One region of the Streptococcus sp. Z554 genome, then DNA from elsewhere that is predicted to be linked to it. Evidence: predicted binding sites of a transcription regulator. Region 1 holds the regulator's gene; the other holds the start of a gene.
What was found. Region 1 encodes NrdR, which represses ribonucleotide reductase genes. Its sites were predicted from a motif close to ACACNATATATNGTGT; they were not measured.

Region 1 (15,892 bases):
ACGAACATATTTTTTAATCTTTTCATTCCAGTCGCGGTTAATCAAGGTCTGGCGAACGATACGAATCTGCTCCATATACTGTTTCCCTGAATTATCATGGTTGGTATCAATGATAATAAATGGATTCTCAAGTCCCATCTTTTCATACTGAGCAATAGTATCCATCAAATTATCGTAGTAGTAGTTAGGAATGTTCTTCCCGTACTCGTTCAGAGCTCCACGGAGAATAGCGTGCGATAGAGGATTTCCAGTAGTCTCGACTTCTTTCCCTAGGAAAAGAAAACTCTGCTTGTTTTGAGCTGCATAAATACCGTTGAACATGACATTGAGATTTCCAGAGGTTGGATTTTTAAAACCAGTCGCAAAATCTGCTCCGCTGGCTACAAAACGGTGCTGTTGGTCTTCAACCGAACGAGCTCCAACCGCCATATAAGAAATCAAATCATCTACCAAGGGAAGGTTCTCTGGATACAACATTTCATCTGCCGTGGTCATTCCTGTTTCAGAAATAACGCGGTAGTGCAAATGGCGGACAGCTTTAATTCCATTGATAAGGCTTGGTGCCTCTTTGGCATTTGGCTGGTGAATCAAGCCCTTATAGCCATCACCATTGGTACGTGGTTTAGCTGTATAGACACGCATCACCATAAAGATACGGTCTTTTACTTCTTCTTGAAGTTTTGACAATCGCTTCGCATACTCAAGAACTGCCTCTTCATTGTCAGACGAGCAAGGGCCAATCACCAATAAAATACGTTGATCATCTCCTCGAATAATCGCTTCAAGCTCTTGGTCACGTTGGAGTTTGTTAGCAAGTACTTGTCCTTCTAATTTAGACAAACTACGAACCTCTTCAATATCAATTTTCGGACTTTTTGCTGTAAATACCATCATTCATCTCCTTATAAAGCAAACGGATGCCAAGCGAAAATTCACTTTTCACTAGGCATCCGCCTGAAAATTAGTCATTCTTAACGTCGTTTACCGTGACAGTTTTTAAATTTCTTACCAGAACCACATGGGCACAAGTCATTACGTTTCACTTGACTGAGGTCCAAATCAGCTGGAAGATTTCTTTGTTGCGCAGCAATATTTCGGGTTGCTGTCGTACTGATATGATGTTCAGCTTGTGGTCGCTCTTGCTCATGAATTTGTGCTTTCATCATCAAGCGAGTCACATCAAACTCAATCGAACCAATCATATCGTTAAACATACGGAAGCCTTCCGCTTGATATTCTACAACAGGGTTGTTTTGAGCATAACCACGAAGTCCAACAGCATTTCTCAACTGGTCAAGGGCATCGATATGGTCTGTCCATTTATTATCAACAACACGTAGAATCAAGACTTTTTGGAATTCTTTAACGGCTTCTTCATCACGAAGTTTAGCAACTTGGCTATCGTAGACCTTCAATGCACGTTGGTATAACTCATCTTTGATAGCTTGGTCTGACAAACCTTCTAGGTCTGAAAGGGAAATTGAATTTTCTGGAAGCAAGTTGTACTTGGCAAAGTTCAAAATTGCTTCGAGTTTTTCATCTTGTTTAGAACGAGCATGATTGTCGACAATACGGTTGATTGTACGTTTAATCATGGCGTGAATTTCTGGAGCAAGGTCTCGATCAGCAGTGATGACATCATAACGTTGTGCGTAGATAATCTCACGTTGTTCACGCATAACATCATCATATTGAAGGACTTGTTTACGAGTATCGTAGTTGTTTCCTTCAACACGTTTTTGCGCTGCTTCAACCTGACGTGTCAACATACGAGATTCAATGGCTTCGTCAGACATGTTGAGACGTTCAAAGACACCCTTCAAGCGTTCTGAACCGAAACGTTTCATCAAATCATCTTCGAGTGACAAGTAGAATTGTGATTCACCTGGGTCTCCTTGACGACCTGAACGTCCACGAAGCTGGTTATCGATACGACGGCTCTCGTGACGTTCTGTACCGATGACGCAAAGTCCACCAAGTTCACGAACACCTTCACCAAGCTTGATATCGGTACCACGACCGGCCATGTTGGTTGCGATCGTGACCGCACCACGCTGACCAGCATTCATGATAATTTGCGCTTCTCTATAGTGGTTTTTGGCATTCAGTACTTCGTGAGGCACACCTGCTTCAACCAATTTCTTAGAAAGGAAATCACTGGTTTCAACGGCAACGGTACCTACCAAGACTGGCTGGCCTTTTTGGTAACGGGCCTTAACATCTTCAACGACAGCCTTGAATTTTGCATCGAGGCTAGCGTAGAGAAGGTCTGAATGGTCGATACGTTGGATTGGACGGTTAGTAGGAATCGGAATAACACGAATGTTGTAGATTTCGCGGAATTCTTCTTCTTCGGTTTTACCAGTACCTGTCATACCTGCCAGTTTTTTATACATACGGAAAAGGTTTTGGTAGGTAATTGATGCTGATGTCTTGGTTTCATCTTGGATTGGCACACCTTCTTTAGCTTCAATCGCTTGGTGCAAGCCATCAGAGTAACGACGACCTTCCATGGTACGACCTGTAAATTGGTCGACAATCAAGATTTCTTGTTCTTCGCTGACCACATAGTCAATATCAAGAATCATGATGTAGTTGGCACGAAGGGCATTGTCGATAAAGTGAGTCAATGCTACGTTTTCAATGTCATAAAGATTTTCTAGTTTGAAGTAGCTTTCGGCCTTGTCGATACCCGAGTCAGACAAACCGATTGTCTTAGACTGAATATCAATGATATAATCATCTTTATCCAGAGACTTCACAAAGTGGTCAGCCATATGGTAGAGTTGGCTTGTTTCAACTGCATTAGCGCCTGAAACGATCAATGGTGTACGAGCTTCGTCGATCAAGATAGAGTCAACCTCATCGACCAAGGCATAGTTGAGTGGACGTTGAACCATGTTCTCTGCGCGAACAACCATGTTGTCACGAAGATAGTCGAAACCAATTTCTGAGTTCGTTGAGTAAGTAATGTCACAGAGATAAGCTTCTTTTTTCTCCATTGGAGATTTTGCAGCCAAGTTAATTCCTACTGACAAACCAAGCCATGAGTACAACTCACCCATTTCAGTCGCGTCACGTTCTGTAAGGTATTCGTTGACGGTAACTACGTGGACACCTTTTCCTGCAAGGGCATTAAGGTATACCGGCATAGTCGCTGTCAATGTTTTACCCTCACCAGTACGCATCTCAGGAACGTCACCGTGGTGAAGAACGATACCACCCATAACCTGAACCTTATATGGGAAGAGACCAAGGACACGCTTAGCACCTTCGCGAACAACTGCAAATGCTTCATACAAGAGCTGATCTAACGTTTCACCATTTTGATAACGTTGCTTAAACTCATCCGTTTTCGCTTGGAGCTGCTCATCTGTCATTGCAGCCATCTCATCTTCGTATTTCAAAACCTTGTCAGCCATCTTTTCAAGACGACGAAGTTCACCTTTATCATTTTCGATGATTGTTTTTAGTAAATTTGCCATTTTTTTCCTTACTTCGAATTTTTAATATTTTAAAACGTTCTTCTCATTGTAACATATTTGCCAAGTTTTTTCAAGAAAGAATCCGTTTTCCCTTAGGACAAAAAAAGGGATAACCAAGATGATTAGTTCCCTTAAAATTTCTCTTTCCAGCAAGGTTTTTTACTGAGATTTTCCCTCAGTCGTTGCTAGCTTTCTTCTTGTCCAATCTCAGTTTGTTCATCTTTTTTAGACAGTCAAAAACTTTCCAGTCATTTACAAGGGATAAGAAGATTAAGAGCAACCAAATGCCCCACCTTGTTAAATCTCTAGGACTTAACCAAATATAATTAAACAGTAAAACTGAAAATCCTGTAAAAGCTATACTAAACAAAGCCCACAAAGGAAGGTAAATCCAGTAAAAATAATAGAAAAAAGTGAAGTATCTACTATCTCTATCTACCTTCTCAATCCAACGCAAAAAGTAAAAGTAGGGCGCTAAAACCAACAACTTCAACAACTTCTCCATCTCACACCTCACCAAGTCTTTTCTTATTTTATTATAGCAAAAAAATCTGGAAATATCTTTCCAGATTCTGCTTTTTTATTTTCGTTTTCTTGCGATCAGATGGATCGGTGTCCCTTCAAAGACAAAGGCCTTGCGGATTTGATTTTCCAAGAAACGCAAGTAAGAGAAGTGCATCAGTTCTTCTTCGTTGACAAAGATCACAAAGGTTGGTGGTTTGGTTGCCACTTGAGTCGCATAGAAAATCTTGAGACGTTTTCCTTTGTCGGTCGGTGTTGGGTTGATGGCGATAGCATCCATAATAACATCATTCAAGACTGCTGATGGGATACGGGTATTTTGACTCTCGCTGATTTGTTTAATCATCTCTGGAAGTTTGTGGAGACGTTGCTTGGTCAAAGCTGATACAAAGATAATCGGTGCGTAAGGCAGGTATTGGAACTGCTCACGGATATCCTCTTCCCAGTTTTTCATGGTGTGGTTATCTTTTTCAAGAGTATCCCACTTGTTGACCACGATAATCATCCCTTTACCGGCTTCGTGAGCAAATCCAGCGATACGCTTGTCGTACTCACGGATGCCTTCTTCAGCGTTGAGGACCATCAAGACTACATCTGAACGGTCAATGGCACGCATGGCACGCATAACGGAGTATTTCTCTGTATTTTCATATACTTTACCAGACTTGCGCATACCAGCCGTATCAATCATGGTAAATTCTTGACCGTCAGCATCTGTAAAATGGGTATCAATGGCATCGCGAGTTGTACCAGCTACAGGACTGGCAATGACACGATCTTCTCCCAAAATGGCATTGATCAAGCTAGATTTTCCGACATTGGGACGTCCAATCAAGCTAAACTTAATGACATCTGGATTTTCTTCTTCGACTTCCTGCGGGAGTTTTTCCACGATGGCGTCTAGCACATCCCCTGTACCAATCCCGTGCACAGACGAAATTGGTAAAGGTTCGCCCAAACCTAGAGCATAGAAATCATAGATATCATTTCGCATTTCAGGATTGTCTACCTTGTTGACTGCAAGGATGACTGGTTTATGAGTTTTATAAAGTTTACGGGCTACGTACTCGTCTGCATCCGTGATTCCTTCTTTACCGGAAACTACAAAGACGATGACATCCGCTTCTTCCATGGCAATCTCTGCCTGGTGCTTGATTTGTTCCATAAATGGAGCATCAACATCGTCAATCCCTCCCGTATCAATCATACTGAAAGAACGGTTAAGCCATTCACCAGTAGCATAGATACGGTCTCGTGTTACTCCTTCGACATCTTCTACGATTGAGATGCGTTCCCCTGCAATACGGTTAAACAGGGTTGATTTCCCAACATTGGGACGTCCTACGATGGCAACAGTTGGTAAGGCCATGTTTTCTCACTTTCTACAATAAGTTCTTTTGTTCAAGATTTTCTCTGGTTGAGCTTGGTTCAGGCTGACCGAATTGCTCTGCAAGACGTTGACTCCAAGTGGTAGTCGCACGAGCTCCTGCATATTCAGTCTGCACACGATCATAGGCTTCAATAGCCTCAGTTGTTTGTTCTTGGTATTCTTCCTCAAAGACAACATTTTCGAGTGGTAATCTTGGTTTTACATCATGTTTTTGGTTCGGTACACCCAGTGCAATCCCAAAAACTGGGTAGGTGTAGTCAGGAAGGTTGAACAATTCTGCTAACTCAGCAGATTTGTAACGCACCAATCCAATAATTACCCCACCGTAACCTAGACTCTCTGCAGCCAGCAAGCTATTTTGCCCAGCAAGTGCAGCATCCACAGATGTAATCAAGAGACCTTCCACACCTTGTGGTTGGAAAGTATCTGTATGGAGACGAGCTCCTTTTTCTGCACGGTTTAGATCACCAACAAAGAGCAAGAATGCTGCTGATTGACGAATAGCTTCCTGAGGAACTAGTTCATACAGAGCATCTTTCTTCTCTTGACTTCTGACTACAATCACTGAATAAGATTGGAAATTTTTCCAAGTTGAAGCCATTTGGGCAGCCTTCAAAATCTCATTCAAGTCCTCTTGAGGAATCTCTTGCTCCTTAAATCTGCGCACTGATGAGTGGCTTTGCATTAATTTAATCGTTTCTGTCATCGACGATTTTCTCCTTCTAATCTTGTTTCCTCTGCTAAATAACGGATACGCTCCATGACACGTCTAGCTTCCCAAGTTTCATCATTTCCGTTCTTGCCTTTTGCAAAATGTTTTTCCAAATCTTCAAAATTGAAGTTGGAAGTGAAAAAGGTCGGTAAATCTTCCTGCATACGATACTGAAGAATCACTTGCAAGATTTCATCACGGACCCACGGTGTTGATTGTTCAGCACCAATATCATCCAAAATCAAAACTTCAGCTTGCTTAATCTCATCCACCAAAGTCTTAACATTTCCATCACCAATAGCATTTTTGACATCAATAACAAAGCTCGGATAGTGGAGGAGAGTTGATGAAACACCACGTTTTTCTGACAAATCATGGGCTAGGGCAGCGACCATAAAGCTCTTCCCAACCCCAAAATCTCCATAGAGATAGAGACCCTTACGGATGACCGGATATTGGTCAACAAAGGCGAATAACTTTTCGAAAACCGGTAAGCGCCCTGCATCATCTAAATCAACTTGAGCTAGGCTAGCTTTTTTAAGACTAGCTGGAAGATTGATCAGTCTGAGACGGTTCTTGATAGCTGCTTCTTTCTCAGCCGCAATCAGTTCCGGAGTTTCCTCATAGGATACATCTGCATAACCACGATTCATGACCAGAATAGGCTTATAACCACGCGCAATATAGTCTGTATCTCCGCGAAGGAACTTATCACGTTCGGTGATGTATTGGTTAAACTTAGAGATACTACGATTCAATTCCTCTTGACTGAGAGATTCCTTCTGGATAAAAGCCGCAACATCCGGATCTTTTACAATCTGCTGGACCAAGTCTTGGTATTGAAAACGGCTGGGATGACCTTTAAGCACATCTCCTACACTTTCCATCTAGTCTCCTCCTTTCCCTAATCGGGCTAACATTTCTTTTTTCTTGCGTTCTAACTCCAAACGAGTTTCTTCGCTGGTTTCATTCTTATATTCCGGATTACTCCATTTAGGAACATTGGTTTTTGCCTGGCTTGCCTGCGCCGTTTTTTGTTCCTGCCCCTTTTGATTCTTCTCTCGGATTCGCAATACAGCTTCTTCAGCAGACCTGACTTTGTTATAAGAGTAATCATTAGCCACTTTCATGGCATATTTTTCATTGAGATTGGCCGAATCAACCTTGTTGAAGGTCAAAAGTATAACCACATTGATGACTTCGTCAAGCAAGCCTAGGTCTGCCATCTGTTTCAGCAAATCACGTTCAGCTTGGATAATTCCAGCATTTCGTGTCTGTTTGATTTCTGCCAAAAAATGCAGGGCAGTTTTACTTTTAGCTTCTCGGATAATGGTTGCTTCCTTAGGGCTAAAGTCCGATGCGACGGGCTGTTGCGCTAATTTTTCACGCATGCGCTTGACAGAAATGACTTGGGAAACTGCTGTTCCTTTAGCTAACTGATAAGTTTCAAACCAGGTCCATTTTTTCTCGTCAGCGATTTTAAATAACTCTAAAACATCTGACTGTTCATCTTGGAAACGGAGACCATCTCTCGCCATGAGCTGACGAAAATGATCCAAATCAAAATCATTCGTAAACTTAGCTCTTACTGGCATCTCATCCTGACTAACCATGTCCTCTATCTCTGGAAAGACCTGACTCAAAGAAACCGTCAAAGCTTCTCCGTCTGCAGACTCTTGACGCAAATCAGAAACTGCTGGATCGCCAATTTTTTTCTCCAATAAAGTCCGATAAACTGTGTGACGCAAGAAATCTGAACTAGAAAGCGTTGGATGAATAGCAAGTTCATAGCCGTCACCCTTTTGATAGAGGGTAAGCAAGTTGAATGCTGATAAGATTTTAAAAGCTTTTAAGAGTCTGTCCATCCCAAAATTAAGATGGTTGAGAATCGCAGCAAAGAGGTGTTCCTTTTGTCCATTATCCCAAAAGGCTAGGGTATAAAGGTAAAGACTGAGCGCATCCTGACCGATAATCGGGAGGTAGCACTGCACCAAAGTTGTGGGATCTTGCGACACCCGATTATTCTTAAGAAAAGAAAAACGATCATTAGGCTTCATTTATTTTTCCTTTTTCTTCTTTGAAGATTGCGTAATTTGTTTGAGAAGATTTTCGAGCTCGCTCACGTCTTTAAAGCTACGATAGACGCTGGCGAAACGAACGTAAGTGATTTCATCTAGTTCAGCCAATTCTTCCATGACCAGAGAACCAATATCTTCACTTTGAATTTCATTATCATTACGACTGAGGAGTTTTTGTTCGATACGATTGACCACCATGCCAATCTCATCACTAGACACCGGACGTTTTTGAGCCGAACGAATAATCCCGTTAAAGATTTTATCTCTGGAGAACTGCTCCCGTGTGCCATCCTTCTTGACCACAACCAGCGTTCTCTCTTCTACACGTTCATAGGTCGTAAAACGATGCTGACATTCTTCACACTCACGTCTTCTTCTAATCGTATTTCCTTCTTCAGCCTGACGGCTATCGATAACACTTGATTTAGTAGCGCCACATTTTGGACAACGCATGCCTTCCCCTCCTTGTCGTTTTCTTTTCATTATACCATTTTTTTGAGCAATTCCCAAAATAATTCTCCTTTTGGCTTGACAAGTTTCTTGTTTAGTTGTATTATTTAATTAACACAATAGATATTGTAGAAAGGAGACCGTGATGTCCTGGATATTTGATAACAATAAACCTATTTATTTGCAGATAATGGATAAGATTAAACTGCAAATTATTTCCCATAAACTCGAACCCAACCAACAGCTACCAACTGTCAGAGAGTTGGCTAGTGAGGCTGGTGTCAATCCTAATACCATCCAACGTGCCCTATCAGACCTAGAAAGAGAAGGCTTCGTATACACCAAGCGTACTGCAGGACGTTTTGTCACAGAGGACTTGGACTTAATCCTCCAATCCCGGAAACAACTATCAGAAGAACAACTGCAGCAGTTTGTAACAGGCATGGTAGAATTTGGCTATGAAAAAGAAGAACTACCAACTGTTTTGAGAGATTATATCGAAGGAGTTTAGACTATGACCTTGTTAACGTTTGAAAATGTTTCAAAATACTATGGAGCAAGCCCTGCTCTTCAAAATGTTTCCCTTGAAATTCCAGCAGGAAAGATTGTGGGTCTCCTTGGCCCAAACGGTTCCGGAAAGACAACCCTGATTAAACTAATCAACGGCTTGTTACAACCTGATGGAGGGCGTATTCTGATCAACGACATGGAACCAAGCCCAGCAACTAAGGCAATTGTTTCTTATCTGCCTGATACAACCTATCTCAACGAGCAAATGAAAGTCAAGGAAGCTCTTACCTTTTTCAAGACCTTCTATAAAGATTTCAATCTAGAACGCGCTCAAGGTCTTCTTCGCGACCTTGGCATCGATGAGAATAGCCGTTTCAAGAAACTCTCAAAAGGGAACAAAGAAAAAGTTCAGTTGATCCTTGTCATGAGTCGTGACGCTCGTTTGTATGTTCTTGACGAACCAATCGGTGGTGTCGACCCCGCAGCTCGCGACTATATCTTGAATACCATCATTAACAACTACTCTCCAACTTCGACTGTCTTGATTTCAACTCACTTGATTTCCGACATCGAACCAATCTTGGATGAGATTATTTTCCTCAAGGACGGAAAAGTCGTCCGTCAAGGAAATGTGGATGATATTCGTTACGAGTCAGGTGAATCAATTGACCAGCTCTTCCGTCACGAATTCAAAGCCTAGATAAAGGAGATTATTATGTTTTGGAATTTAGTTCGTTATGAATTTAAAAATGTCAACAAATGGTTTTTAGCCCTCTATGCAGCTGTACTATCCTTATCTGTCATCATCGGTATTCAGGGCAGTAGCCTCTCAAGCACCTATTATCAAGATAAGGGCGTTGTCATGTTAGTATTTCTATCTCTGGTTTTTGGGGGATTGGTTATTACTTTGAGTATCTCAACCTTGATTTTGATTATTCAACGATTTAAGGGAAGTGTTTACGATCGTCGTGGCTATCTAACTCTCACCCTTCCAGTATCTGAACACCAGATTCTCTCCGCTAAACTTCTTGGAGCCTTTGTTTGGTCTTTGGCAAGTACAGTGGTCTTCCTTTTTAGCCTTTATATTATCATTTCCATGATTCAACCAGACGCCTTCCTATCTAGTTTTGCCGAGTATATGCTAAAAAATTATACAGATAATTTCTGGTTAGCCTTGATTTCCTATATTTTTAACACTCTTGCAGGTATTCTTTGTATCTACTTGTCTATCTCTATCGGTCAACTCTTTAATGAATACCGTACAGCTCTTGCGGTCGTCGCCTACATCGCCATCCAAGTTGTTCTTGGATTTATCACCCTCAATCTTCGCATCGATTTCGACTACAATTGGGTTTTATCCTTTGAAATTTTCAAAGATTTAATCCTTAGCGTCGGCTTCTATCTCGGAACCTACTACATCTTGAAGAACAAAGTTAATCTACAATAATAAATGAAACCCCTAGCAACTAAAGCTAGGGGGGCTTTTTTTACCCAAATAAATGAAACATTCTTAGTTTTTAACTCAAAATCAAATTGGCTACAATAGGACTGACAAATACGTAAAGTAAACCTGTTACACCGATTGCTAAGCCAGCCATGGCGCCAGCTACTGATCCGTAGTGAAATGCTGTCCCAGTACCGACTGCGTGGCCAGTTCCTCCAAGAGCAAGACCTGCGGCTACTGGGTCGTCAATTTTTAGCCATTTCAAGAGTGTTGGCCCGATAACGCTAGTCAAAATGCCAGTTGCTACCACAACTACCAAGGTGATCGTCGCTATCCCTTGTAGCTTATCCGTAATTCCAACTGCCATAGCCGTCGTTACAGACTTTGGGAAAAGCGAAATCGCCAAGAAGAAATCCATACCGAAGAATTTTGCAACGAAAGCTGTAAAAACTGTATTCACAACAACCGCTAAGAAACTACTGAGTAAAATACTTCTAACATGGTGCTTCATGAGGTGAAAGCTCTTATAAAGAGGAATCCCTAGGGCTACTGTTGAGGGAACAATCAAGTTATTAAGATAAATCCCACCTTGATAATAAGCAGCATAAGAAATACCCGTCAGTTTTAGAAAAGCAATGATAAATAAAGTCGCTAAGAGTAAGGGAGTTGTTAGAGGGTGAGGATACCTTCTAAAGATAATCATGCCTCCAAGGTAAGCCAAAATGGACAAGGCTATCCCAAATAGTGGATTGGATACAAATTCGCTCATTTGACACCTCTTTCTTCGTAATCTCCTTCATAACGCTTTTTGATAAACTGAACGACCAGCGCAATCAAGATAATATTGATAACTGCTGCAAAAAAGACAATCAAGACAATGGGCAATAAATAGGGAGCAATCACATCAAATTTCTCCATAATCCCAACTGCAGGAGGTAGAAAGAGGATAGTCATATTAGCTAGGAGAAAATTCCCAACCATGTTGACATGACGTACCCGCAACCACTTAAACTGCAAGGCTAAAAAAAGGATAATCAAGCCAATAATACTACCCGGAATCGGCAAATGGAAAAAAACGGAAATTCCCTCACCGATTAAAGAAATCACAAATAAAATCATTAACTGAACATATAACTTCATCGTATTCTCCAAAAATAGACTTTCTGCATACCAGTTTACTCCTTTTTCTGAAAATTTCAAGGAAATACACAAGAAACATCCTTCTTGCTATCTATTCCAAAAAGTTGTATACTAATTGCGTGCGCAAGCATCTCAGATAGGCAATCTGTTTATAACTACCATATAGAAAGGAGATTGATATGACTTACTTAGAAAAATGGTTTGACTTCAACCGCCGACAAGTAGAGCTAGAAGCTCTTTTAGAGCAAACGATTGCTGAACAGAGTGACCAAAGCCTAACGCTCAAAGAATTCTATCTCTTGCACTTTTTAAATCAGGCTCAAGAAAAATCTTTGAGACAGATTGACCTGCCTGACAAACTCCATCTGAGTCCAAGTGCTGTATCACGAATGGTGGCACGCTTAGAAGCCAAAAACTGCGGTTTACTTAGTCGGAGATGTTGTGACCAGGATAAGCGAGCTAGTTTTATCTGCCTCACTAAGGAGGGTCAGACAACTCTTGCCTATCTACAAAAAGCTGTAGAAGAAAGCCTTGAAACAAAAGCAAGTTGGCTTTCCTAAAATTTTTACAAAAAACTTGCGTGCGCAAGCAATTTTCTTGACATTCCTTTTTCCAAGGAGTAAAATGAAGATATGATTTAGCAAAGGAGAATCCTATGATTGAAATCACTTATCTTGATGCCAGCAAGCAAGAGAGAACCATGACCTTCGAGTCATACGAAGAATTTGAACGTTCTCAACATGCCTGCCTGATTGGTGTCGCAGACTACTACCCTGTCCAAAAAGTAACCTACAAGGGGCATGATTTGGACTACCATGGGACTTATGGAGATGTTTTCTTCTATCTCATGAAACAAGATTTAAGCCAATATAATTAAAAAGGAGAAATACTATGGCAAAAGCAATTACAGATGCAACATTCGAACAAGAAACTAAAGACGGATTGGTCTTGGTAGACTTCTGGGCAACTTGGTGTGGTCCATGTCGTATGCAAGGTCCAATCTTGGACAAATTGTCTGAAGAACTTTCAGAAGATGTCTTGAAGATCGTTAAAATGGACGTTGACGAAAATCCGAATACAGCTCGTGCATTTGGTATCATGTCTATCCCTACTCTTCTCTTCAAGAAAGATGGACAAGTTGTTAAACAAGTGGCTGGTGTCCACACAGCTGAACAAATCAAGGCCATCGTTGCTGAATTAAGCTAATCAAAGGAGAGACCAAGTGCATTCATTTGGTCTCTTTTTTCTTGCCCTTTGCCATTTTTCAAAAAATATGCTAGACTGTAACTAGAATATTACGATGTTTGGGACATGCCATCGCTAAAAAAAACCTCTACTTGGTATTTTTTAGCTCCCTCTGGGGAGCTTTTTGCGTGCTCTGAACATTTCCCATTTTGGAAGGAGTACTATGAAACGTCAATCAGCCTTGGTCGTCTTTAGTGGCGGTCAAGATTCAACAACCTGCCTTTTCTGGGCCAAGCAACACTATGAAAGGGTCGAAGCCGTTACCTTTGCCTACGGTCAACGCCACCATTTAGAAATTCAAGTGGCCAAAGAAATCGCTGAGGAACAAGGAATTCGTCATCATATCCTAGATATGTCTCTGCTAGGACAAATTACTGAAAATGCCTTGACTTCAGATTTAGAAATTGAGCAAAAAGAAGGAGAGGTTCCTAATACCTTCGTTGACGGTCGCAATCATCTCTTTCTGTCCTTTGCGGCAGTCCTTGCCAAGCAGCGTGGAATTACGGATATCGTGACAGGAGTGTGCGAAACAGACTTCTCAGGTTATCCTGACTGTCGGGATGTCTTTGTCAAATCACTCAATGTCACGCTCAACCTTGCTATGGATTACGACTTTGTGATCCAAACGCCTCTCATGTGGCTAGACAAGGCTGAAACTTGGGAATTAGCTGACCAACTCGGTGCCTTTGACTACGTTCGTGAGAAGACCTTGACCTGCTACAATGGGATTATCGGTACTGGTTGTGGAGATTGTCCTGCCTGCCATCTACGCCAACATGGTTTAGAGGTTTATCTCTCTCAGAAAGGAGAGGCCTGATGTTTTTTGCCCCCAAAGAAATCAAACAAGAAACTGGGGAATCTCTTGTCTACAATCCTCACAGAACCTTAGTCTCAAAAGAATTTACCTTCGATGCTGCCCACCACCTCTTTCACTATGAAGGAAAATGCAAATCCCTACACGGTCACACCTATCATCTGCAAATCGCTATCAGTGGATTTTTAGATGATAGAGGTATGACCTACGATTTCGGAGACATCAAAGCTATCTACAAGGACTACTTAGAGCCCCACTTGGATCATCGCTATCTCAATGAAACCCTGCCCTACATGAATACGACTGCTGAAAATATGGTTTACTGGATTTTCCAAACCATGAGCCAAGAGTTGCCAGACGAACGCGGTCTCCGTTTGGAATATGTTCGCCTCTATGAAACTCCGACTGCCTTTGCAGAGTTTAGACGGGAGTGGTTAGATGACTAGGGAACGTGTCCTCAAACTACCAGTTTTGGAAATTTTTGGCCCAACCTTTCAAGGCGAAGGTCGTGCTATTGGCCAGAAAACCATGTTTGTCCGCACTGCTGGTTGTGACTACCACTGCGATTGGTGCGATTCTGCCTTTACTTGGGATGGTTCTGAGAAGCCTACTCGCATGACAGCTGATGAAGTGATCGCTGAGTTAGACAAACTAGGAAGCTACGACTATGTCACCCTATCTGGGGGAAATCCTGCTATCCTAGCAGCCAATATGGCTCAACTTGTCACCAAGCTCAAGGAACGTGGTATCACTCTTGCTGTTGAGACCCAAGGCTCCCGCTGGCAAAATTGGTTAAAAGATATCGACCAAGTCACTCTGAGTCCTAAGCCTCCTTCCTCCAAGATGGAAGTCAACTTTGAGACCTTGGACTTTATCGTTTCCCAACTAGACCCAGACAAAGTCACCTTTAAAATCCCTGTCTTTGATGATGCAGATCTAGCCTTTGCCAAAGGTATTCAAGAACGCTACCAACCAGATGTCCTCTTCTTATCGGCGGGAAATCCTGAGCCCAAGGCTACAGGCAATATTGTCCAAGACCAACTGGATCGCCTCAAAGAACTCTGGGAACGTGTCGCTACCGACGATAGCTGGGGCAATGTCCGCGTCCTTCCTCAACTCCATACCCTCCTCTACGACAACCAACGTGGTGTTTAAGATTAGAAAGAAAAAATCATGTCACAACAAGAAGAAATGAAAAACCTCAGCCTCCTCGGCAACAAAGAAACCAACTACATTTTCGAATATCAACCCGAAGTCCTCGAATCCTTTGACAATCGTCATGTAGAAAATGACTATTTCATCAAATTTAACTGCCCTGAATTTACCTCACTTTGCCCTATTACCGCTCAACCAGACTTCGCAACCATTTATATTTCCTACATTCCTGACAAGCTCTGTGTCGAGTCAAAATCCCTCAAACTCTACCTCTTTAGCTACCGAAACCATGGAGATTTTCATGAAAACTGTATCAACACTATCGGGAAAGACTTGGTCAACTTGCTAGACCCTCGCTATTTAGAAGTCTGGGGAAAATTTACACCTCGCGGTGGCATTTCAATCGATCCCTACTACAACTACGGTAGACCTGGAACCAAGTATGAAGGATTGGCAGAACAACGCCTCTTCCAACACGACCTTTATCCAGAGAAAATTGACAACCGTTAAACTCATACTCAATGAAAATCAAAGAACAAATTAGGAAGCTAACCGAAGGTTGCTCAAAACACTGTTTTAAGGTTGTGGATAGAACTGACGAAGTCAGCTCAAAATACTGTTTTGAGGTTGTAGATGGAAGCTGACGTGGTTTGAAGAGATTTTCGAAGAGTATAATACGAAAAAGCCCTGTTCCTCAAGCTGAGGAGCAAGGCTTTTTAAGCTTCAATTATTCTTCAGTTCCAAGGAAGTTTTTAGCAACAAGGGCTGCAAGAACTCCACCAACGATTGGTGCAAGGATGAAAATCCAAACTTGTTGAAGCGCTGCGCCACCTACCAATACAGCAGGAGCCAAGCTACGAGCTGGGTTTACTGAAAGTCCAGTGATGTTTAAGCCAGCTAGAATCAAAGCTGTCAATGACAAACCAATCACCAAACCAGCGATTGCG
Region 2 (15,892 bases), on a different contig from region 1:
GTCAGTCGATTCAACCCTGAACGTGTCATTTTGCTCGGTCATGGAGAAAACTCTATTTATCTGATTTACCATGAATTAATTCGCAAATTCCAGGAAATTGATTTTGTTCCTGTCATTGCCGATATTCAAGATTACGATCGTTTGCTTCAAGTTTTTGAGCAGTATGAACCAGCCATTGTTTACCATGCTGCAGCTCATAAACATGTTCCTATGATGGAGCGTAATCCAAAAGAAGCCTTCAAGAATAACATCCTTGGAACTTATAATGTTGCTAAGGCAGTTGACGCCGCACGAGTTCCAAAAATGGTTATGATTTCGACAGATAAGGCCGTAAATCCACCAAACGTAATGGGAGCAACTAAACGTGTGGCTGAGTTGATTGTCACTGGATTTAATCAACGTAGTCAATCTACTTATTGTGCGGTTCGCTTCGGTAACGTACTGGGTAGTCGTGGTAGTGTGATTCCTGTTTTTGAACGTCAGATTGCTGAAGGTGGGCCTGTAACGGTGACAGACTTCCGAATGACTCGTTACTTTATGACCATTCCAGAAGCTAGTCGCTTGGTGATTCATGCAGGTGCTTATGCCAAGGATGGGGAAGTCTTTATCCTTGATATGGGCAAACCTGTACGCATTTACGATTTGGCTAAGAAAATGGTTCTACTCAGCGGACATACTGAAAATGAAATTCCAATCGTAGAAGTAGGTATTCGCCCAGGTGAGAAGCTTTATGAAGAGTTGCTTGTGTCTACTGAGTTAGTTGAGAACCAAGTAATGGACAAAATCTTTGTTGGTAAAGTAAATGTCATGCCTCTTGAGATGATCGATCAGAAGATTGAAGAATTCCGTACTTTGCAGGGTTCTGAATTGAAGAGGGCAATCATAGCTTTTGCTAATGAAACAACACATGTGGATTAAATATAAAAAATAAGGTATTATCCGTCAAATCTTCTTTAAGTGGAGGTGACAGGTAATATCTTTTTTCTATATTTAGAGGAATTTTCAGCTAATTTTAAACATATTTGCTCTAAGTGAACAGATATGGTAAAATATAATAAATAACAATAATAGGGAGTATCTTATGATTAACGCTTATAAAAGTTTCTTTAAAGGCTATGTAGATTTTGCAGGCCGTTCAACACGTTCAGAATACTGGTGGGTTTGGCTTGGAAATATGATTCTTTATATTCCTTTCTTCTCAGCATACGGAAATGCTCTGGCTAACTCACGAAACGAGAGTGCTCTTATTACTTTGGGCTTTACCGCTATTATCTATTTTATTTTTGGGCTAGCAATTTTCTTGCCGTCACTTGCTTTGACAGTTCGTCGTTTACGAGACGCTGGTTTCCATTGGGCACTCATCTTTGTTGCCTTTATTCCAATGGTTGGAGGTATCGCACTTTTGGTGCTCCTAGCTATGCCAACAAAGGAAGAAGCAACTCCAGTTATAAACCAAGTCAAAGAAGTTCAAGATGAAGAAGCTGTAGAAGTTGTAGAGGCAATTGAAGCGGTTGAAGCTCAAGAAGTCTCACCTTTTGAAGAAATAGACAAGAACTAAAATAAAACTGTTAAAGTATTTCTAGCTTACAAGATCTTTTAAGGTTGTAAAGCTAGTTCCTAAAAATACTCCCAGGTCTAAATTTAAGATTTGGGAGTGTTTTATGTCTATTACAGTTGCTCTACTAATCTTATTAAGTATCCTAAACGAGAAAAACAATAACAGGGGAGTAGGTTATGATTCAAGCTTATAAGAATTTTTTCAAAGGCTTTTTAGATTTTTCAGGTCGATCAACACGTTCTGATTTCTGGTGGGTTTGGTTGATGAATAATATTTTTTGTATCCCACTTTATATTATCTATTTTCAAATGATTTCGAATGACGGAAAAGAAATAGACCCAATTTCAGGCGTAGCCTTCTTAAGTCTTTATATCATTTTGTTTATGGTGTTATTTATTCCTAGCCTTGCTCTAAAAGTTCGTCGTTTACGTGATGCTGGCCTCCATTGGGCTTTCATTTTTTTCGAATTGATTCCACTGCTAGCTATCTTAAGTGGTTTTGTCTTTCTTCCTGTGCTTTCTCTGGATGGTGTTATCCTTTTAGTTCTGATGGCAATGCCAACCAAGGAAGTGTCTGGCTAATAAATGATAGACTGAAGTAATCACTAGTTTAAAAACACTCCAATTTAATTGGAGTGTTTTTGTTTAGGTTTTCGATTGTAGTTGACGTAAAATGTCTGCTGGTTGATGAGCGACCCAGTCCGGCTGATAGCTTAGAAGTTCAGCTTGTTCACCAAATCCCCAAGTAACAGCTAGTTTTTTAATGCCAGTTTCTTGGGCGCCAATCATATCAAACTTAGTATCTCCTATAAGGACCACTTTTTCTGGGTTCAAGTTATGACTTGCCAAAGCTTGACGGATGACATCTGCCTTGTGCACTGCTTGAGGACTTGAACCATAGATGCCGGCAAAGAAATGATCGATTTCAAAATGAGCGGTCATATGGACTGCTGTCGGAGTATTTTTTGTTGTCGTGATATAGAGAGGATATTGTTGAGCTAGTTCAGCGAGTATTTCCTTGATTTGTGGAAATAGCTGGGCTTCGTAAACTCCTTTTTCCTTATAATAGGAGCGATATAGCTGAATAGCTAGCTCAATCTGATCGGGCGAGAGGCAACTAGCAAAACTAGTCTCCAGTGGAGGACCCATAAAACCACGGATGGTTTTTGCGTCTGGACTAGGGACTCCAAGTTGTTCAAAAGTATAGGTGAAGCCATTGTGAATACCGATAGAGCTATCCACAAGGGTTCCATCTAAGTCGAAAAAGATGGCTGATAAGGATGACATTAATTCTCCTAGTAATCTTGAAATTAGTCGCCGAAGATTTCTTTTTGAAGACGACGACCTGTCGGTGTGGCTGCGAGACCACCTTCAGCAGTTTCACGAAAGGCAGTTGGGAGACTAGAGCCCACTTGGTACATGGCATCAATGACTTCGTCAACTGGGATTTTTGATTCGATGCCAGCTAAAGCCATATCAGCTGCGATGAAGGCGAAGCTTGCTCCCATGGCATTACGCTTAACACATGGAACTTCAACTAAACCTGCAACTGGATCGCAGATAAGACCGAGCATATTTTTGATAACGAAGGCGATGGCCTGACTCGCTTGGTAAGGACTTCCGCCTGCAGCGAGGGTTAGAGCGGCAGCACTCATGGCTGAAGCTGACCCCACTTCCGCTTGGCAACCGCCTTCGGCTCCCGAGATAGAAGCGTTGTTAGCAATGACGAGCCCAAAAGCACCAGCAGCAAAGAGGAAATCTAGTTGTTGTTCATGAGTTAGATTCAATTTTTGAATAGCGGATGTGAGAACTGCTGGAAGACAACCTGCACTACCAGCGGTTGGTGTTGCACAAACAAGGCCCATCTTGGCATTGTGCTCATTAACGGCAATAGCGTTACGAGCAGCAGACAAGACAGTAAAGTCTGATAAGGTCTTTCCCTTTTTGATGTAGTGGTCTAGCTTTGCAGCGTCACCACCTGTTAAACCACTACGAGATTTCTTTTCGTTGAGTCCGAGTTCAACAGATGCCTTCATGACTTCAAGATTGCGCTCCATGAGGAGAAGAACTTCTCCACGCTCACGACCAGTTAGCTCAAATTCAGTCTTAATCATGAGTTCGGCAACATTTCCTTGGAAATCAAGTTCGGCTTGTTCGACTAATTCTTTGATAGAGTAAAACATATTTTCTCCTATTGAAAGAAATTGACATTGTGCAAATGAGGAATTTTTCGAATCTCTTCGATAGATTCTTCACAGTTGCGACTATCAACTTCGATGATCATGATTGCTTTCTCGCCAGCTTTTTCTCGAGTGACATTCATTTGGGCGATGTTGATATCAAAGCGAGAAAGAGCTTCTGTCACATGAGCAATCATACCAGGAACATCTTGATGAACGATGATGATGGTAGGGGTGTTCATGTTGAGAGATATGGCAAAGCCATTTAATTCTGTCACCTGAATATTTCCACCGCCGATTGAAATTCCTGTTACGCTGATAGTCTTACGATCGTTCTTAACAGTGATTTTCGTAGTATTTGGGTGGGGAGCATTACTGTCCTTTTGGATGGTCCACACGATTTTAATGCCACGCTTGTGGGCAATTTCTAAACTATTTGGAATTTCAGGATCATCCGTATCCATTCCCAAAATACCAGCTACAAGGGCAAGGTCTGTCCCGTGTCCACGATAGGTTTTTGCAAAAGAGTTAAAAAGCTGGAATTCAACCTCCGTTGGAGTATCATCAAAGATAGATGAAACGATTTTACCGATACGAACAGCTCCTGCCGTGTGACTACTAGATGGCCCAATCATGACTGGTCCAATGATATCAAAGACAGATTGAAAACGAAGTGATTGCATCTGTTTCCCCTTAAAAAGTTTCTTACCTCTATTATAGCAAAGTTTAGATGTAAGTGCTTATTTACATTCTGAAATATATAAAAAGATTAAAAAGCTTTTATAACAAGGGTTTTGTAACAAAAAGTGGCTTTTTTAAGTAAATAAATCACAGTTTTGTAACATTTCTACACAAATTCGTTAACAAATAGTAACATTAGAAAGGTATCATGGTAGTATAAGAAAAAAGGAGAACTTTTTTAAATGAAATTTAACATGAAGACTAAACTTGCAGGATTTGCAGTTGTACTTGCTTTCCTTGCACCATCATTTACTTTTGCACAAGAAACAAAAACTTATACAGTTAAACCTGGAGACACTCTTTCAGAAATTGCTGAGACATACAACACAACAGTTGAAAAATTAGCTAAATTGAACAACATTAAAAATGTTGACCTTATCTTTATTGACCAAGTATTGGTTATCGATGGGGAAGCTCCAGTTGCCCAAACTACAACAACAGAAGCACCTGTAGCAGAAGTTGAAGAAACTCCAGCAGTTGCTGAAACTGCTGTAGAAGAAACTACATATGAAGCAACTTATGAAGCTGCTTACGAAGCTGCTTACGAAGCTCCAGCACCTGCAGCAGCAGAAAGCTACTCAGCTCCAGCAGCAACTGTAAGCGGATCTGAAGCAGAAGCTAAAGAGTGGATTGCTCAAAAAGAATCAGGCGGTAGCTACACAGCTACAAACGGACGTTACATCGGACGTTACCAATTGACAGATTCATACTTGAACGGTGACTACTCAGCTGAAAACCAAGAACGTGTAGCAGATGCTTATGTTGCAGGACGTTACGGTTCATGGACAGCTGCTAAGAACTTCTGGCTTAACAACGGTTGGTACTAAGAAGATATAGAAAAGGAAGTCTCAATGGCTTTCTTTTTTGTTTATAAAGATGTCAACTTCTCGCTCTAGCTCTGTTAGTAAGTGTTCATCTTCTACTAGTTTAGCTAAGGAGAGTCCATTTTGTATCAACTGAGCATCATTATCACAATGCCAATACGAATATAGGAAAACGCAAGTGTATCATACTGTTTGCTTACTTTTGCCTCCTCTAAGAGAGTGTAGCAAAGCTGTTTGCAAAGCAACTTATCACCATTGTAAAGATAAAGAGTTGAGAGATTCAGAAGCAACATCATACGAAGTTGAAAGACAGGACTATAGTGTTTATAAACCTCTAGTCGTTCTAGAATTTTTTCAGTAATCTGATGAATATACTCCATAGGAAAAGCAAAGAGAATGGTATTAAGGACTTTGAGGTCGCTCTCATACCAGGTATCTTGTTTCTCAATATTATCCCATAGTCTGTTTACAATGTTGTCAATCTTACTTGACAATTTTTCTATCCCATTTTTACGGATGTAGATAACGATTTCGAGCATATCTTGTAACTGCTGGATGGGGAAATCATGGTGTGTTTTTAGATAATGTTGGCATTCTTTGAGTAATTTACTTAAGTCGTTCGTACCACTAATAGAAGCCATTTTTAGAAAAGTCTGCATGATAGTTGATCGTTCGCTTGGGTGGTAGAGATGACAAATATATTCAAACTCTTCAAAACTCATATTGATTTGCCGGAGAAGAAACTCCATATTCTCATATTTTGGAGTTGTTTTTCCACTTTCGATTTTTGATAGGCTAGTTCTTGAGAGAACCCCTTCACAAACTTCATCTTGGGTTAATCCTTTTGACTCACGGATTTCTTTATAAACATTTCCAAAATCGTAGCGCATGTTCTCCTCCTTGTTCGTGAAAAAAGTTAACAAAAAATTGAATTCTATTAAAAATATTGTATCATAAGAATATATAAAACAAATAAAAAATATTTTGTATTTTAGTATGTAAAGGAGAATCGTTACATGAAACATTTTTTTGCAGGAATTGGTGAAATTCATTTTTTGTTATTTTTATTATATCTAAGCATGTCTACTAGTCCAATTATTGGACTAGTGATTGGACATACTAAAATAAATCTAATAAATTCTATTATTATGGCTCTTGGTATGATATTGGCATTAATTTTGGTATTATCAAGGGTGTATAGAAAATATTTTTATAGAGACGAAGATGACTAAAGTTTTTATCAATAATTGGCTCCATAATATCTATAGGGAATTTACCCACTACAAATATTATAAAGCCCTAAAAAAGAGCCGTTTAAGGCTCTTTTTGTGTGTTTGCATTTGATGAGAGATCATTATAAACATTGGTGTTGAGGGCTTACAAGTTTATGGAATTTCGCCATCTAGATTATTAGTTAGATGAACTGGTTGTATTGCTATTAGACTCTGATTGAGAACCTGAAGAATCAGCAGTTTGACCTCCTCCACTGCTAGCATTATCAGTTGAGTATTGGTCTGTTGCAGGTGCTTGGGAATTAGATATGCTTCCATTTGTTTCTGGATAGCTTTGAATATAGCTACTATCTTCTGAACGGCTGGCTTCTAGTCCGGCATCTCTAGTAGTCGTTTCTGTTTGGGTAGTTTTTTCTTCTTCTTTTTTGGTCAAGACTTCAACTTGTTTTTGGAATTTAGAGATTAGTTCTTGAATTGGTTTTATCTTTTCTTCAAGAGCAGCTTGGTCGCTGGCAGAATTAATGTTTTTAATGATGTCTATTATTTTTTGCAAGGAAGTAATGGCTGTCTCAAGTGTTTGTTTATCTTGAAACTGGCTATCAGAATCCTTTATATCTAATTTCAAAGCTTTTTCACTATAATGATTTGTGACTTTATCGGCAGTAGAAGCGAGAAAGTCTGCTAATGTCTTTTTGCCTTCATCAGTAGTTGGTTTTAATTCTTGAATTTTTTTCCAATCATCTATAATGGTTTCAGAATCGATATTAAAGTCTTTAATAGCGTTTTTTACTTGTTCGACATCTTGTTGATTTTTTTGTTGTTTGATGAGAGCAACGTTCCCTCTCTCTGCTTGAACACGCTCTTGATGAATGACTAAGCCTGCCAAAAGTCCAAACCCTGCAACAATTATAATAGTAAAAATGGTATTTTTTGATTTTAGTATATCTTTGTAGTTGTTCACAATCGTTTTATTTTACGCACATGAATGATGATATATGTAAGGAATCATATGCGTATTCCTCCTTATAACAGTATATCATTTTTAATTGATTTTAAAAATAAGTTTTTAAAGAGAATAGGGGTTTAGGGATGAATTAATTTCTTTTGTATCCTATCTTCATGTATTTATAAAAGAGGTGGCTAGGTTTGTCAGCATCTTCCTTGTCTTCTCTATCTAAGCGTGTTATAATGAAAATTGCTCAAACGACCTTCAATCGTGATAGCAAACACGACCTTCAATCGTGAATAAACGAATAGATGGGAGAACTACCATGAGTGATAACTCTAAAACACGTGTTGTCGTGGGGATGAGTGGTGGTGTTGATTCGTCGGTGACGGCTCTCTTGCTCAAGGAGCAGGGCTACGACGTGATCGGTATCTTCATGAAGAACTGGGACGACACAGATGAAAACGGCGTCTGTACGGCGACCGAAGATTACAAGGATGTGGCTGCGGTAGCGGACCAACTAGGTATTCCTTACTACTCTGTCAACTTTGAAAAAGAGTACTGGGACCGCGTTTTTGAGTATTTCCTAGCGGAATATCGTGCAGGACGCACGCCAAATCCAGATGTGATGTGTAACAAGGAAATCAAGTTTAAGGCCTTTTTGGACTATGCTATGACCTTGGGAGCAGACTATGTAGCAACTGGGCACTATGCCCGTGTGGCGCGTGATGAGGATGGGATTGTTCATATGCTTCGTGGTGTGGACAATGGCAAGGACCAGACCTATTTCCTCAGCCAGCTTTCGCAAGAACAACTCCAAAAGACTATGTTCCCATTGGGACATTTGGAAAAGCCTGAAGTTCGCAAACTAGCAGAAGAAGCAGGTCTTGCGACTGCTAAGAAGAAAGACTCGACAGGGATTTGCTTTATTGGAGAAAAGAACTTTAAAGAATTTCTCAGCAACTATCTACCAGCCCAGCCTGGTCGTATGATGACTGTGGATGGTCGTGATATGGGTGAGCATGCCGGTCTGATGTATTATACGATCGGTCAGCGTGGTGGACTCGGTATCGGTGGGCAACACGGCGGTGACAATGCCCCTTGGTTTGTTGTCGGAAAAGACCTCAGCAAGAATATCCTCTATGTAGGCCAAGGATTCTACCATGATTCGCTCATGTCAACTAGCTTAGAGGCTAGTCAGGTTCACTTTACTCGTGAGATGCCAGAGGAATTTACATTAGAATGCACGGCTAAATTCCGCTACCGTCAGCCTGACTCTAAGGTGACGGTTCATGTCAAAGGAGACAAGGCAGAGGTCATCTTTGCAGAACCACAGCGCGCAATCACACCAGGACAGGCAGTTGTCTTTTACGACGGTGAAGAATGTCTTGGTGGTGGTTTGATTGATAACGCCTACCGTGACGGCAAGGTGTGTCAGTACATATAGATTGACAAATTTGCTCAATCTGCTACAATAATAACAGCAATAGAAATGATGGTCAAAGCTCATGGATGTTGCAGGCTTTTTTGTCCTGCACTTCTTTGGAGTTTTGACTGTTTTTGTGTCGTTTTAAGGAAAGGGCAAGATGATTCAACAAGACTTTCGGACAAAAGTAGGAAATACAGTTTTTGGCGTTCGGGCGACAGCTTTGATTCTTCAAAACCGCAAGCTCCTAGTCACCAAAGATAAGGGCAAGTATTACACTATCGGCGGAGCGATCCAAGTTAATGAAAGTACAGAAGATGCGGTGATCCGTGAAGTGGGTGAAGAATTGGGTGTCAAAGCTCAAACTGGACAGCTAGCTTTTATAGTTGAAAATCGTTTTGAACAAGACGGCGTATATTATCACAATATCGAGTTTCATTATTTGGTAGACTTACTTGAGAATGCCCCGTTGACCATGCAGGAAGATGAGAAAACGCAACCCTGTGAATGGATTGACTTGGATAAACTCGAGGATATCCAGCTAGTTCCAGCCTTTTTAAAAACAGCCTTACCAGATTGGGACGGCCAACTAAGACACATCCATCTTGAAGAATAGGAGAGAAAATGACTTATAATTTTATTGAAGAATACGATATTATTGTAATCGGTGCGGGACACGCTGGGGTTGAGGCTTCCTTGGCCGCTAGCCGTATGGGTTGCAAGGTCTTGCTTGCGACTATCAACATTGAAATGCTGGCTTTCATGCCTTGTAATCCTTCTATCGGTGGTTCTGCCAAGGGGATTGTCGTGCGTGAGGTCGATGCCCTGGGTGGGGAGATGGCTAGGACCATTGACAAGAGCTACATCCAGATGAAGATGCTCAACACTGGTAAAGGGCCGGCCGTTCGTGCCCTTCGTGCGCAGGCTGATAAGGAACTTTACTCTAAGGAAATGCGCAAAACGGTTGAAAATCAAGAGAATCTCACTCTTCGTCAAACTATGATTGATGAGATTTTGGTGGAAGAAGGCAAGGTTGTCGGTGTTCGTACAGCTACCCATCAAGAGTATGCTGCCAAGGCCGTTATCGTAACCACAGGGACAGCTCTCCGTGGGGAAATCATCATCGGAGACCTCAAGTATTCATCAGGTCCAAACCACAGTCTGGCTTCTATTAACCTAGCTGATAATCTCAAGGAATTGGGTCTTGAAATTGGTCGTTTTAAGACAGGAACACCTCCACGTGTCAAGGCTTCCTCTATCAACTACGATGTGACAGAGATTCAACCAGGAGATGAAACACCAAATCACTTCTCTTACACTTCACGTGATGAAGATTATGTTAAAGACCAAGTTCCGTGCTGGTTGACCTACACCAATGGTACCAGCCATGAGATTATCCAAAACAACCTCCACCGTGCGCCTATGTTTACAGGTGTGGTCAAGGGAGTAGGACCTCGTTACTGTCCGTCGATTGAGGACAAGATTGTTCGCTTTTCGGACAAGGAACGCCACCAACTCTTCCTTGAACCAGAAGGACGAAACACAGAAGAAGTTTATGTTCAAGGACTTTCAACCAGTCTTCCTGAGGATGTCCAACGTGACTTGGTTCATTCCATCAAAGGTTTGGAAAATGCAGAGATGATGCGAACTGGCTATGCAATCGAGTATGATATGGTCTTGCCGCATCAGTTGCGTGCAACTCTGGAAACCAAGAAAATTTCAGGTCTCTTTACTGCTGGTCAGACAAATGGAACGTCAGGTTACGAAGAAGCTGCTGGCCAAGGGATTATCGCTGGTATCAATGCGGCTTTGAAAATCCAAGGCAAGCCTGAGTTGATTCTAAAACGAAGCGACGGTTATATCGGAGTAATGATTGACGACTTGGTGACCAAGGGAACCATTGAACCTTACCGTCTCTTGACCAGTCGTGCAGAATACCGTCTTATTCTCCGTCATGACAATGCGGATATGCGTTTGACTGAGATGGGTCGTGAGGTTGGTCTTGTTGACGATGAACGCTGGGCTCGTTTTGAAATCAAGAAAAATCAATTTGACAATGAGATGAAGCGTTTAGACAGTATCAAACTCAAGCCAGTTAAGGAAACCAACACTAAGGTTGAAGCGATGGGATTCAAGCCGTTGACAGATGCAGTGACAGCCAAGGAATTTCTCCGTCGCCCAGAAGTCTCTTACCAAGATGTAGTGGCCTTTATCGGGCCTGCTGCTGAAGAGCTAGATGACAAAATTATCGAATTGATTGAAACAGAAATCAAGTACGAAGGCTACATTTCAAAAGCCATGGATCAGGTTGCCAAGATGAAGCGTATGGAAGAAAAACGCATTCCAGCCAACATCGACTGGGATGACATTGACTCTATTGCGACAGAAGCGCGCCAGAAGTTCAAACTCATCAATCCAGAAACCATTGGGCAAGCCAGCCGTATTTCTGGAGTTAACCCAGCAGATATCTCCATTCTTATGGTGTATCTAGAAGGCAAAAATCGAAGCATTTCAAAAAATTTAGAAAAGAAAGCTGATTAAAAACAAAGCGCTGAATTCTCTTTTTGGGAATTCAGCTTTTTTAGATTTTTTCTTCTTTTTTCGAATAAAAAAGAAAAGGAGAAATGATAATGCTCACAGTAGAAGAAAAAACTTTTTTAGCTCACTATAAAAAAGCTTTATATCACCGTTTTTATGAGGTCGAACGCTTTGCTTCCTTGTCTGAAAAGTTGTGTAAACGTCCGCCACAGGCTGACAAGAACTAGACTTTTTGATATACTAGAACAAATTAAGATATAGGAGAGAATGTATGAGTGTATATGGTAGATTAGAAGACGAACCAACTCCAACTTGGATGGGAATCCAGGATGATTCAGTAGAGAATGAGGAGCAACTTGAGGTTGAGACTCGTCAACCTGCCCGCTTACCATTTTTTAATATTCTCATTTTGAGTACTATAGTGGTGCTTGTGTCCGTAATCCTCCCCTTCTTCTTAGGATTGATAAGTCCTGAGCAGTCTCAGGATTTTTATATTGGATGGGCTATGCATCAGAGCGGAGATATCTACACAGATTATTTTGGAACTAGTGGTCTCCTCTATTATTTTTTACAGTATGTAACTCAGGGAAGTATTTTGTTTGCCGTCTTTAATTGGTTAGCTTTAGTAGGTGCTGGACTCTTTCTTTTTCGTTCGGCTTACAATCTGACGGAACAAAATAAACAATCACAACAAGTATTGACAGTCTTTTATATCCTGGCTAGTGCTCTTAGCTTTGGTGGCGGCTATGCAACTATTCTTGCTCTCCCATTCTTGTTCTATGCTCTAAGTTTAGTGACGGCTTATTTGGCAGAACCAAACCAAGATAAAGGTTTCTTGCGTATTGGAGCTAGCTTAGCTCTAGCATTTTTCTTTGCACCTTTGGTTACAATCTTGTATGCATTCGTCTTGTTTTTTGCAGTAACAGCTTTTAATGTTGGGCGCAATAAATTGACTCATGGCCTTTATCAATTTTTTGCTGCGGGCCTTGGTTTTTCAATTTTCTTTTATCCAATTGGTTACTACACGGTTTATAAAGGCAGTTTTGGAAATGCGATTAGTCAAATACTCTACCCAGTAGATAGTTTGAACTTTATGTCTAACCCGGGATTGCTAGACAACATCCTTTTCTATGGATTGTTAGCCATTGCTCTTGGAGCGTTGACGATGGCATTTACAGGTCTCTTCCAATCTAAGCCATTGAAACAGTCAGTCTTATCAATCTTTGCTGCAATAGCTGTCATTTTGGTATTGGTTTTAGAAATTTTTTCTACAGACCAAATCCACGGCAGTCGCATGGTTGAGTTACTTCCTTTCTTGTCCCTTCTTTTACTTGCTGGAATTCCTACAGAGAAAGCAGAAGGGGCCAATCGTCGTAGACGATCTAGAGAAGAAACTTCAGTATGGGGTACTTTTGTAAAAGGGAATGCCTACCTACCAATTTTAGCTCTCATTTATCTATTTTCAGCTCCTCTAGTATCGCGATATTTGCTCCATACTGCACAATATCAAGAACGAACTAGTATTGAAGCTAAGGTTAAAGGGGAAACGCAGGCTACAGATCGTATCTATGTTTGGGATGATCAGACAAGTAGTTATAAGGCAAGTGAACGCTTGGCTGCTAGTCAGTTGTTATCACCGAGATTGCATACAGGACTTGATGCAAATCGTACCAAGCTTGTAAATGATCTACGAGATAATCAACCAAAGATGATTGTAGTAAATACAAAAACAACCCTATGGACAGAAGTTGAGCAACTTTTAGCTGAAAATTATCAAGCGGTTCAAAGTGAATTCAAAGACTTTAAACTCTACAAATTAAAATAAAAATTATCAATATCTTGTGTAATTTTAAAAAATTTTTATTTTTTGACACAAGATATTGATTTTTATTTTTTTAGTGATATAATACTTTTTAGAATCAATATTATATTTAAGAAAAGGGTATGGATATGATTGTACTGGAAGAGAAGGCTGTCCCTGATCCGACTTTATTCGTCGAAAAGCGTGACGGTAGACGTGTAATTTTTGATGTAGACAAGATTGACAAAGCGCTTCATAAGGCTGCTGAAAAGGTTATGGATGTAACCCCTTTGGTTGAAAAGCGACTTAGCACCCTAGTTGAACGTATCGTTGAAGAGATTCATAGTCGTTTCCCGCAAGGTGTAAAAATCTACGAAATCCAAAATATCGTAGAACACGAGTTGTTGGAAGCTAAAGAATACGCCTTGGCCGAGGAGTATATTACTTATCGGACCCAGCGTGATTTTGAGCGCTCTAAAGCGACAGACATCAACTTCAGTATTCATAAACTGCTCAATAAAGATCAGGCAGTTGTCAATGAAAATGCCAATAAGGACAGTGACGTCTTTAATACTCAGCGTGACTTGACGGCAGGGATTGTTGGAAAATCAATCGGCCTTCAAATGCTTCCTAAACATGTGGCTAACGCTCATCAAAAAGGAGATATCCACTATCACGATTTGGACTATAGCCCCTACACGCCTATGACTAACTGCTGTTTGATTGATTTCAAGGGCATGTTGGAAAATGGCTTTAAGATTGGGAATGCTGAGGTAGAAAGTCCTAAATCTATCCAAACTGCGACGGCGCAGATTTCTCAAATCATCGCCAATGTTGCTTCTAGCCAGTACGGTGGTTGTTCAGCAGACCGGATTGATGAAGTCTTGGCTCCATACGCAGAGAAAAATTACCAAAAGCATCTCAAAGATGCAGAGGAATGGGTTCTGCCTGACAAGCGCCAAGAATACGCTTGGAAAAAAACGCAAAAAGACATCTATGATGCCATGCAATCTTTGGAATATGAAATCAATACCCTCTTCACTTCAAATGGACAAACGCCATTTACTTCTCTTGGTTTCGGGCTAGGAACCAGTCGCTTTGAACGTGAAATTCAAAAGGCAATTTTAAACATTCGAATCAAGGGGCTGGGTTCAGAACACCGTACAGCCATCTTCCCTAAACTCATCTTCACCCTAAAAAGAGGACTTAACTTGGAAGAAGATTCACCTAACTACGATATCAAGCAGTTGGCTCTTGAGTGCGCAACTAAGCGCATGTATCCGGATGTCTTGTCTTACGATAAGATTGTCGAGTTAACAGGCTCCTTCAAGGTTCCTATGGGCTGCCGTTCATTCCTTCAAGGTTGGAAGGATGAGAATGGAGTAGAGGTTAATTCGGGCCGTATGAACCTAGGTGTCGTGACGGTCAATCTTCCTCGTATCGCCCTCGAATCTGAAGGAGACATGAATAAGTTCTGGGAAATCTTCAACGAGCGTATGAATATCGCGGAAGATGCTCTTGTTTATCGTGTGGAGCGAACCAAGGAAGCCACTCCAGCCAATGCCCCAATTCTTTATCAATACGGAGCCTTCGGACGTCGCCTTGGAAAAGAAGAAAGCGTTGACCAACTCTTTAAGAATCGTCGTGCGACCATCTCTCTAGGCTATATTGGCTTGTACGAAGTGGCGACCGTTTTCTTTGGCAATCAATGGGAAAGCAATCCAGAAGCCAAGGAATTTACACTGGATATTATTCGTGATATGAAGCGCCGAGTAGAAGAGTGGTCTGACCAATATGGTTATCACTTCTCTATCTATTCGACACCATCTGAAAGTTTGACAGACCGTTTCTGCCGTTTAGATACAGAGAAATTTGGCTCTATTCCAGATATTACAGATAAAGAATACTATACAAATTCCTTCCACTATGATGTCCGCAAAAATCCAACACCATTTGAAAAGTTGGACTTTGAGAAGGTCTATCCAGAAGCAGGTGCCTCAGGTGGCTTCATCCACTACTGTGAGTACCCAGTTCTCCAACAAAATCCAAAAGCTTTGGAAGCTGTGTGGGATTATGCTTATGACCGTGTCGGTTATCTCGGGACCAATACTCCGATTGACCGTTGCTACAAGTGTGATTTTGAAGGAGATTTTGAACCGACAGAGAGAGGCTTTGCTTGTCCTAACTGTGGGAATAATGATCCTAAAACAGTAGACGTTGTTAAACGAACTTGTGGCTATCTCGGAAATCCTCAAGCTCGTCCGATGGTCAATGGACGTCATAAGGAAATTGCTGCGCGTGTCAAACATATGAACGGTTCTACTATTAAAACGGCTGGACATGAAGTGAGAAATTAGAAAGAAAAAGAATGGGAAAATATCAATTAGACGATAAAGGCAAGGCCTTGGTCCAACGCTTCCACGAGAAACATTCAAAGGGTGGGGTCAATAAAAAAGACCGAGTGGCTAGCCTTAGAGAACAATTTTTAAACAAGAACAAGAAAAAGTGAGAGTTGCCTCTCGCTTTTCTCTTAGCTGGAGGTAAAAATGATACTACGCAGACCAAGATTGGCAGATAAAGAAACAGTTTTAGAGATGATGGCAGAGTTTGAACAGACTCAATCAGCCCACGATGGCGGATTTTGGGA

Region 2: nrdD (anaerobic ribonucleoside-triphosphate reductase) is a predicted target of NrdR. The motif match lies at 13,315-13,330, and genes of this name have one in related genera.

Annotation. Positions count from the first base shown of each region.
Region 1 is NZ_JBRKNV010000006.1:53,053-68,944, reverse strand. Features, by position in the region: gene ACVC7R_RS06525 (3-deoxy-7-phosphoheptulonate synthase) at 1-891, opposite strand, end outside; gene secA (preprotein translocase subunit SecA) at 972-3,485, opposite strand; gene der (ribosome biogenesis GTPase Der) at 4,066-5,376, opposite strand; gene ACVC7R_RS06510 (NADPH-dependent oxidoreductase) at 5,390-6,103, opposite strand; gene dnaI (primosomal protein DnaI) at 6,100-6,996, opposite strand; gene ACVC7R_RS06500 (DNA helicase) at 6,997-8,166, opposite strand; gene nrdR (transcriptional regulator NrdR) at 8,167-8,640, opposite strand; gene ACVC7R_RS06490 (GntR family transcriptional regulator) at 8,783-9,148, shown strand; gene ACVC7R_RS06485 (ABC transporter ATP-binding protein) at 9,152-9,847, shown strand; gene ACVC7R_RS06480 (hypothetical protein) at 9,863-10,594, shown strand; gene ACVC7R_RS06475 (LrgB family protein) at 10,665-11,360, opposite strand; gene ACVC7R_RS06470 (CidA/LrgA family protein) at 11,357-11,731, opposite strand; gene ACVC7R_RS06465 (MarR family winged helix-turn-helix transcriptional regulator) at 11,911-12,291, shown strand; gene ACVC7R_RS06460 (DUF4649 family protein) at 12,387-12,608, shown strand; gene trxA (thioredoxin) at 12,623-12,937, shown strand; gene queC (7-cyano-7-deazaguanine synthase QueC) at 13,140-13,793, shown strand; gene queD (6-carboxytetrahydropterin synthase QueD) at 13,793-14,236, shown strand; gene queE (7-carboxy-7-deazaguanine synthase QueE) at 14,229-14,945, shown strand; gene queF (preQ(1) synthase) at 14,964-15,455, shown strand; gene ACVC7R_RS06430 (MIP/aquaporin family protein) at 15,673-15,892, opposite strand, start outside.
Region 2 is NZ_JBRKNV010000005.1:33,265-49,156, reverse strand. Features, by position in the region: gene ACVC7R_RS05735 (polysaccharide biosynthesis protein) at 1-918, shown strand, start outside; gene ACVC7R_RS05730 (DUF805 domain-containing protein) at 1,082-1,558, shown strand; gene ACVC7R_RS05725 (DUF805 domain-containing protein) at 1,735-2,139, shown strand; gene ACVC7R_RS05720 (HAD-IA family hydrolase) at 2,203-2,844, opposite strand; gene sdaAA (L-serine ammonia-lyase, iron-sulfur-dependent, subunit alpha) at 2,868-3,740, opposite strand; gene sdaAB (L-serine ammonia-lyase, iron-sulfur-dependent subunit beta) at 3,749-4,420, opposite strand; gene apf (aggregation-promoting factor) at 4,661-5,305, shown strand; partial or broken gene ACVC7R_RS05700 (helix-turn-helix domain-containing protein) at 5,327-6,192, opposite strand; gene ACVC7R_RS05695 (hypothetical protein) at 6,319-6,534, shown strand; gene ACVC7R_RS05690 (hypothetical protein) at 6,713-7,495, opposite strand; gene mnmA (tRNA 2-thiouridine(34) synthase MnmA) at 7,806-8,927, shown strand; gene ACVC7R_RS05680 (NUDIX hydrolase) at 9,067-9,522, shown strand; gene mnmG (tRNA uridine-5-carboxymethylaminomethyl(34) synthesis enzyme MnmG) at 9,531-11,447, shown strand; gene ACVC7R_RS05670 (hypothetical protein) at 11,537-11,671, shown strand; gene ACVC7R_RS05665 (damage-inducible protein CinA) at 11,716-13,269, shown strand; gene nrdD (anaerobic ribonucleoside-triphosphate reductase) at 13,395-15,602, shown strand; gene ACVC7R_RS05655 (hypothetical protein) at 15,614-15,754, shown strand; gene ACVC7R_RS05650 (GNAT family N-acetyltransferase) at 15,792-15,892, shown strand, end outside.